DNA from 2 places in the Streptomyces sp. NPDC048507 genome. Region 2 is predicted to be linked to the other one. Evidence: riboswitches for the same ligand, from Rfam matches in the RefSeq annotation. Region 2 holds a riboswitch; the other holds the start of a gene.
What was found. Region 2 has a riboswitch for glycine ahead of gcvT (glycine cleavage system aminomethyltransferase GcvT). Riboswitches for the same ligand answer to the same signal wherever they lie in the genome.
Positions count from the first base shown of each region.

Region 1: linked by a shared signal. The riboswitch ahead of gcvP (aminomethyl-transferring glycine dehydrogenase) and the one ahead of gcvT (glycine cleavage system aminomethyltransferase GcvT) in region 2 are both predicted to bind glycine.

Region 1 is NZ_JBICWZ010000009.1:264,985-268,383, reverse strand. Features, by position in the region: gene ACGFXC_RS25280 (DNA polymerase IV) at 1-966, shown strand, start outside; gene ACGFXC_RS25275 (PRC-barrel domain-containing protein) at 963-1,319, opposite strand; glycine riboswitch at 1,441-1,539, shown strand; gene gcvP (aminomethyl-transferring glycine dehydrogenase) at 1,737-3,399, shown strand, end outside.
Region 2 is NZ_JBICWZ010000005.1:251,507-254,905, reverse strand. Features, by position in the region: gene glyA (serine hydroxymethyltransferase) at 1-272, opposite strand, end outside; gene gcvH (glycine cleavage system protein GcvH) at 290-673, opposite strand; gene gcvT (glycine cleavage system aminomethyltransferase GcvT) at 789-1,904, opposite strand; glycine riboswitch at 2,088-2,191, opposite strand; gene ACGFXC_RS17135 (AAA family ATPase) at 2,370-3,029, shown strand; gene ACGFXC_RS17130 (enhanced serine sensitivity protein SseB) at 3,096-3,399, shown strand, end outside.

The sequences.
Region 1 (3,399 bases), on a different contig from region 2:
ACCGAGCGGGAGCTGCTCGCGCCCATGTCGGTGCGGACGCTGCCCGGGGTGGGGCCGGCCACCGGGGAGCACCTGAGGCGGGCGGGGATCACCACCGTCGGGGAGTTGGCGCGGGCGGGGGAGGACGAGCTGGTCCGGATGGTGGGGCGGGCCCACGGGGTCGGGCTGTACCGGATGGCGCTCGGGCTGGACGACCGGCCGGTGGTCGCGGAGCGGGACGCGAAATCGGTGTCCGTGGAGGACACCTTCGACGTGGACCTGCACGACCGGGTGCGGATCCGCTCCGAGGTGCAGCGGCTCGCCGACCGCTGCGTGGGGCGGCTGCGCGCCTCCGGGCACTCGGGGCGGACCATCGTCCTGAAGGTGCGGCGGTACGACTTCTCCACGCTGACCCGCTCCGAGACCCTGCGCGGGCCCACGGATGACGCCTCGGTGGTCCGGGAGGCCGCGGCGCGGCTGCTGGAGGGCGTGGACACCACCGGCGGCGTGCGGCTGCTGGGGGTCGGTGTGACGGGGCTCGCGGACTACACGCAGGAGGACCTGTTCGCCCAGGCGCTCGGCGCCGGAGCCGACGCGCTCGGCGAGGCCGGGGGTGAGGGGGAGGACGCGGAGCCGGAGGCGGAGGGCGTTGCGCCGGACGGGGCGGCCGGGGCCGGTGAGGCGGATGTCGTCGGGGGTGATGAGGGTGCCGGTTCCGGGGCGGCGCCCGCGGCGCCGGGGGAGCCGGAGCCGCAGGCCGCTCCCGTACGGCACTGGGCCGCGGGGAGCGACGTACGGCACGCGGTGTACGGGCCCGGCTGGGTGCAGGGCAGCGGGGTGGGGCGGGTCACCGTACGGTTCGAGCGGCCGGGATCGCCGCCCGGGCGCGTGCGCACCTTCCGGCTGGACGACCTCGAACTGGAGGCTTCCGATCCGCTTCCCCTGGTGGGGTGGCGGCCCGCGGACGGGGACGGCGCGGAGTCCTAGGACCGGCTCTCGGGCGGGGGGTGGTGGAAGCTGCCCGGCAGGGTCACGTCCAGGCCGTAGTGGTGGTAGAGCTGCAGCTCCTGTTCGGGGGAGAGGTGGCGGCCGACCCCGAAGTCGGGGGCGTCCTTGATCAGGGAGCGTTCGAAGGGCACCCGCAGGGTGTCGCCCACCACCTCGCTGGGCTCCAGCGGGACGAAGGCGTCCCGGCCGAAGAGGCCCGTGCGGACGGCGGCCCATTCCGGTACGCCCGTGGCGTCGTCGAGGTAGACCTCGTCCACGGTGCCGATCTTGGCCCCGTTGCGGTCGAACGCCTTGCGGCCGATCAGGCTGCGCGGATCGATGTCGGTCTGCACGGTCCCTCCGTACGGTCGCAGTGGTACAACTCATCCGTAATCACTACAGAAGTGCATATTGGGAGAGGGGGCCACTCGAGGGAGTCGCGAGATCCTCGCTGGTAGGCTGGGTGATGGCTGTCGACCCTGTGCGGGAGAGTCCTCCGAGTGAGCGTGACGGAGGCGCCGAAGGAGCAAATCCTCCCCGGAATCTCTCAGGCATACGTACCGCACGTGGTGAGGCCACTCTGGAAAGCAGGGGCGGGAACCGGGCACGCAGTACCGGTCCCTCTCCTCACCGACGGTGAAAGCCGGACCGCAGGGGCGATCCCCGTGCGGCCCGGTGAAGCTCTCAGGTTGAGATGACAGAGGGGGAGGCCGTCCGGGTGCCCGCGCCGTGGTGCCCCTCGCAGGTCATACGACCAGGAGGCCTCCGTCATGACCGCCAACCGCATTCCGCTCTCCCAGCTGGAGCGAGGCATCCCCTTCGAGCAGCGCCACATCGGCCCGGACGCCGAGGCGCAGGCCAAGATGCTCGCCCACGTGGGCTACGGCTCCCTGGACGAGCTCACCGCGGCCGCGGTGCCGGATGTGATCAAGACCGCCGACGCGCTGGACCTGCCCGACGCGCGCACGGAGGCCGAGGTGCTGGCCGAGCTGCGCTCGCTCGCGGACCGCAACCAGGTGCTGTCGTCGATGATCGGCCTCGGCTACTACGGCACCTTCACGCCCCCGGTGATCCTGCGCAACGTCATGGAGAACCCGGCCTGGTACACGGCGTACACCCCGTACCAGCCGGAGATCTCGCAGGGCCGCCTGGAGGCGCTGCTGAACTTCCAGACCGTCGTCGCCGAGCTGACCGGGCTGCCGACCTCCGGCGCCTCCCTGCTCGACGAGGGCACCGCCGCCGCCGAGGCCATGTCCCTGGCCCGGCGCGTGGGCAAGGTCAAGGGCGGTGTCTTCCTGATCGACGCCGACGCGCTGCCGCAGACCATCGCCGTGATCGAGACCCGTGCCGAGCCCATCGGGATCGAGGTCGTCGTCGCCGACCTGTCCGGGGGCATCCCGGACGGGATCGCCGAGCGCGGCGTCTTCGGCGTGCTCCTCCAGTACCCCGGTGCCTCCGGCGCCGTGCGCGCGATCAAGCCGGTCATCGACCAGGCCCACGAGCTCGGTGCCGTCGTCACCGTCTCGGCCGACCTGCTCGCCCTGACCCTGCTGACCTCCCCGGGCGAGCTCGGCGCCGACATCGCGGTCGGCACCACCCAGCGCTTCGGCGTCCCGATGGGCTTCGGCGGGCCGCACGCCGGTTACATGGCCGTCCAGCAGAAGCACGCCCGCTCGCTGCCCGGCCGCCTCGTCGGCGTCTCCGTCGACGCGGACGGGAACAAGGCCTACCGCCTGGCCCTGCAGACCCGCGAGCAGCACATCCGCCGCGAGAAGGCCACCAGCAACATCTGTACCGCCCAGGTGCTGCTCGCCGTCATGGCCGGGATGTACGCCGTCTACCACGGTCCGGACGGCCTGCGCACGATCGCCCGCCGCACCCACCGCTACGCCACCCTGCTCGCCGCCGGCCTCGCGGCCGGCGGGGTCGAGCTGGTGCACGGCTCCTTCTTCGACACGGTCACCGCCCGGGTGCCGGGCAAGGCCGCCGAGGTCGTCGCCGCGGCCCGCGAGGGCGGGGTCAACCTCTTCCGGGCCGACGCCGACCACGTCTCGGTCGCCTGTGACGAGACCACCCTGCGCGCCGACCTCGACGCCGTCTGGGCCGCCTTCGGCGTCAGCGCCGACATCGAGGCCCTGGACGGGGCCACCCCGGACACGCTGCCCGAGGAGCTGCTGCGCTCGGACGCGTACCTGACCCACCCGGTCTTCCACCAGCACCGCTCCGAGACCGCGATGCTGCGCTACCTGCGCAAGCTCTCGGACAAGGACTACGCGCTGGACCGCGGCATGATCCCGCTGGGCTCCTGCACCATGAAGCTCAACGCGACCACCGAGATGGAGCCGGTGACCTGGCCCGAGTTCGGCCAGCTGCACCCGTTCGCCCCGGTCGAGCAGGCGGGCGGCTACCTCACGCTCATCACCGAGCTGGAGG
Region 2 (3,399 bases):
GCGGCCTCGGCGCCGAACAGCGCCTTGATGCGGTCGATCGCGATCTGCTCGACCACGTCGACGTGCTCGCAGCCGCCGTAGTAGCGGCGGCCGGGGTAGCCCTCGGCGTACTTGTTGGTCAGGACCGAGCCCTGGGCCTCCATGACGGCGACCGGAGCGAAGTTCTCCGACGCGATCATTTCCAGGGTCGACTGCTGGCGCACGAGTTCGGCGTCGACGGCGGCGGCGACGTCCGGGTCGAGCTCGTGGAGAGGGGTGTTCAGTACGGACATCAGGATCCCCTGGGGTCTCAGTTGTCGGAGTGGGTGAGCGCGGCGTACTCGTCGGCGGAGAGCACGTCCTTCGGCTCCTCCGAGAGGCGCACCTTGAACAGCCAGCCACCCTCGAAGGGAGCGGAGTTCACCAGCGACGGGTCGTCCACGACGTCCTGGTTGGCCTCGACGACCTCGCCGGAGACGGGGGAGTACAGGTCGCTGACCGACTTGGTCGACTCCAGCTCGCCACAGGTCTCGCCCTCGGTGACGTTGTCGCCGACCGCGGGGAGCTGGGCGTAGACGACGTCACCGAGCGCGTTGGCCGCGAACTCCGTGATGCCGACCGTCGCGACGCCGTCGACGGCGTCCGACAGCCACTCGTGCTCCTTGGTGTAACGCAGCTGCTGGGGGTTGCTCATGACCTGATTCTCCTGGATGCGGGGGAGTGGATGTGAACAGTGGTCTCGCGTACCGGGACGGGCGCACGGGGCGCCGGAACCGCCGTGCGGCCGGCCGGCCCCACGGCGGCGGTGACTACTTCTGCCGCTTGTAGAACGGCAGCGCCACGACCTCGTACGCCTCATGCCTACCGCGAATGTCCACGCCGACGCCGGAGGTGCCGGGCGCGGCGTGCGCCGCGTCGACGTACGCCATGGCGATCGGCTTGCCCAGGGTCGGGGACGGGGCGCCGGAGGTGACCTCGCCGATCACCCGGCCCCCGGCGACGACGGGGAACCCGGCGCGCGGGACGCGGCGGCCCTCGGCGATCAGGCCGACCAGCTTGCGCGGCGGGTTCGTCCCGGCGCGCTCGGCGGCGGCCTCCAGCGCGGCGCGGCCGACGAAGTCCCCCTCCTTCTCGAACTTCACGACCCGGCCCAGGCCCGCGTCGAAGGGGGTGAGCGCGGTGGTCAGCTCGTGCCCGTACAGCGGCATGCCCGCCTCCAGGCGCAGCGTGTCGCGGCAGGACAGGCCGGCGGGCACCAGGCCGGCACCCTCGCCCGCCTTCGTCAGCGCCTGCCACAGCTCCACGGCGTGCTCCGGGGAGACGAACAGCTCGAAGCCGTCCTCACCGGTGTAGCCGGTGCGCGCGATCAGCGCGGGCACGCCCGCGACGGTGCCCGGGAGGCCCGCGTAGTACTTCAGGCCGTCCAGGTCGGCGTCGGTCAGCGACTTCAGGATGCCGGGGGACTCGGGACCCTGCACGGCGATCAGCGCGTAGGCGTCGCGGTCGTCGCGCACCTCGGCGTCGAAGCCGGCGGCCCGCTCGGTGATCGCGTCCAGCACGACCTGGGCGTTGGAGGCGTTGGCGACGACCATGTACTCGGTCTCGCCCAGGCGGTAGACGATCAGGTCGTCCAGGATCCCGCCGTCCTCGCGGCAGATGTGCGTGTAGCGGGCGCGGCCGACGCCGACGGTGGAGATGTTGCCGACCAGCGCGTAGTCCAGCACCTTGACGGCCTCGGGGCCGGTCAGCGTGATCTCGCCCATGTGGGACAGGTCGAAGAGGCCGGCCTTGGTGCGCACGGCGTTGTGCTCGTCGCGCTCACTGGCGTAGCGCAGCGGCATGTCCCAGCCCGCGAAGTCGGTCATGGTCGCACCGAGCTGGCGGTGCAGCGCGTCGAGCGCGGTCAGGCGGGGGGCAGTGCTCATGGGTGTGGCTCCCGGGTCCCAGGGCATGACATGACGAGGACGATCCTCCCCATCTGTCATCGGAACCTGAGAGGTTCGCCGAGAGTTCCCCGTGTGAAGGACGGGACGCCCTGGCTTGCACCTTGGGTGGAGCGCACGGCGGCCGTCGGGGACGGACGCGCGCGGCTCGCTTTTCAGATCTGCCTCATCCACGCGGTACGGGGCCTGAGAGATTCAAGGGAGGTACTTGCTCCTTCGGCGCCCGGGCACGGCCTCGCGGCGTGCCGGGACTCTCCCGCGCGGATTCAAGCGGCCGGTATGCAGTTGGTGTCCAGATGGCGCACATCATTGCACGGGCCGCTCGGGAACGGGCAGTGGGGCCCTGCAGAACGGACGGACCGGAACCGGGACCCCGGGATTACCGTCTCTTTACACTCAGTGGGCATCGGGGTCCCTGCGGCCCGGCATCGGGGGGAGACGATCACTGTGCGGAGATTCGCGGCGCTGACGACGACGGGGCCCCAGCGGTGCGCCGAGGGGGTCCCGGCCCGGCGCGGCCCCCGGGAGCGGACCGCCGGCCCGGTGCGCGACCTGCGCGGCGCCGCCGTCCGAGGGCCGCGGCGGCTCGGCTTCCGGGACGGGGACATCGTGGTGGTCTCCGGGCTGCCCGGCGGCGGCAAGAGCACCCTGATCAAGCGCGCGGCCGAGGACGGCATCGACTCCCAGGACGCCCGCGAACGCTGGGAGCGACGGATGCCGGGGGCCCTGCCGTACGCCGTGTACCGGCCGCTGGTGCGCGCCGCCCACTACTGGGGGCTCTGGCGGCGGCTGCGCTCCGGGGCCTCGGTGGTGGTCCACGACTGCGGCACCCAGGTGTGGGTGCGCGCCCTGCTCGCCGCCGCCGCCCGCAGGCGGGGCCGCTCGCTGCACCTGCTGCTGCTGGACACCACCGCCGAGGAGGCCAGGTCGGGGCAGGCCGCGCGGGGCCGGCGGGTCTCCGCGTACGCCTTCGCCCGGCACCGGGGCGCCGTGGGCCGGCTGCTCCGCGAGGCCGAGGCGGGCCGCCTCCCGGCCGGCTGCGCCTCCGCCGTCCTCCTCGACCGCCGCTCGGCGGCCGCCGTGACCCGGATCGCCTTCCACCGCTGACCGGCGGGCCCGCGGCGGGCGGTAGCCTCGGGGCGACATCGGGGCGGAGCCTTACGGAGGGCGTACATGCAGGGCAGCGGCTGGCCGGCGAACGAATTGGAACAGGTCCTCGGGGCGGCCCTGGGCGCCGCGGACGCCGGTCCGCGCATCCTGGAGGCGCTCGGCCGCAGCCAGGTGTGGGTCCCGCTGCCCCACGGCGGCAGCCCCGGGCACGCCGCCCTCGACCTGCCCACGATGCAGATCGGCGGGGAGGCGTACGTCCCCGTGTACAGCTCGGAGGCCCAGTTCCGCTTCTGCGCCGGGCCCGCCATGGACTTCGCCGTCGCCCCCGCCGTCGAGTTCGCCCGCGGGCTGCCCCCGCAGCTGGGCA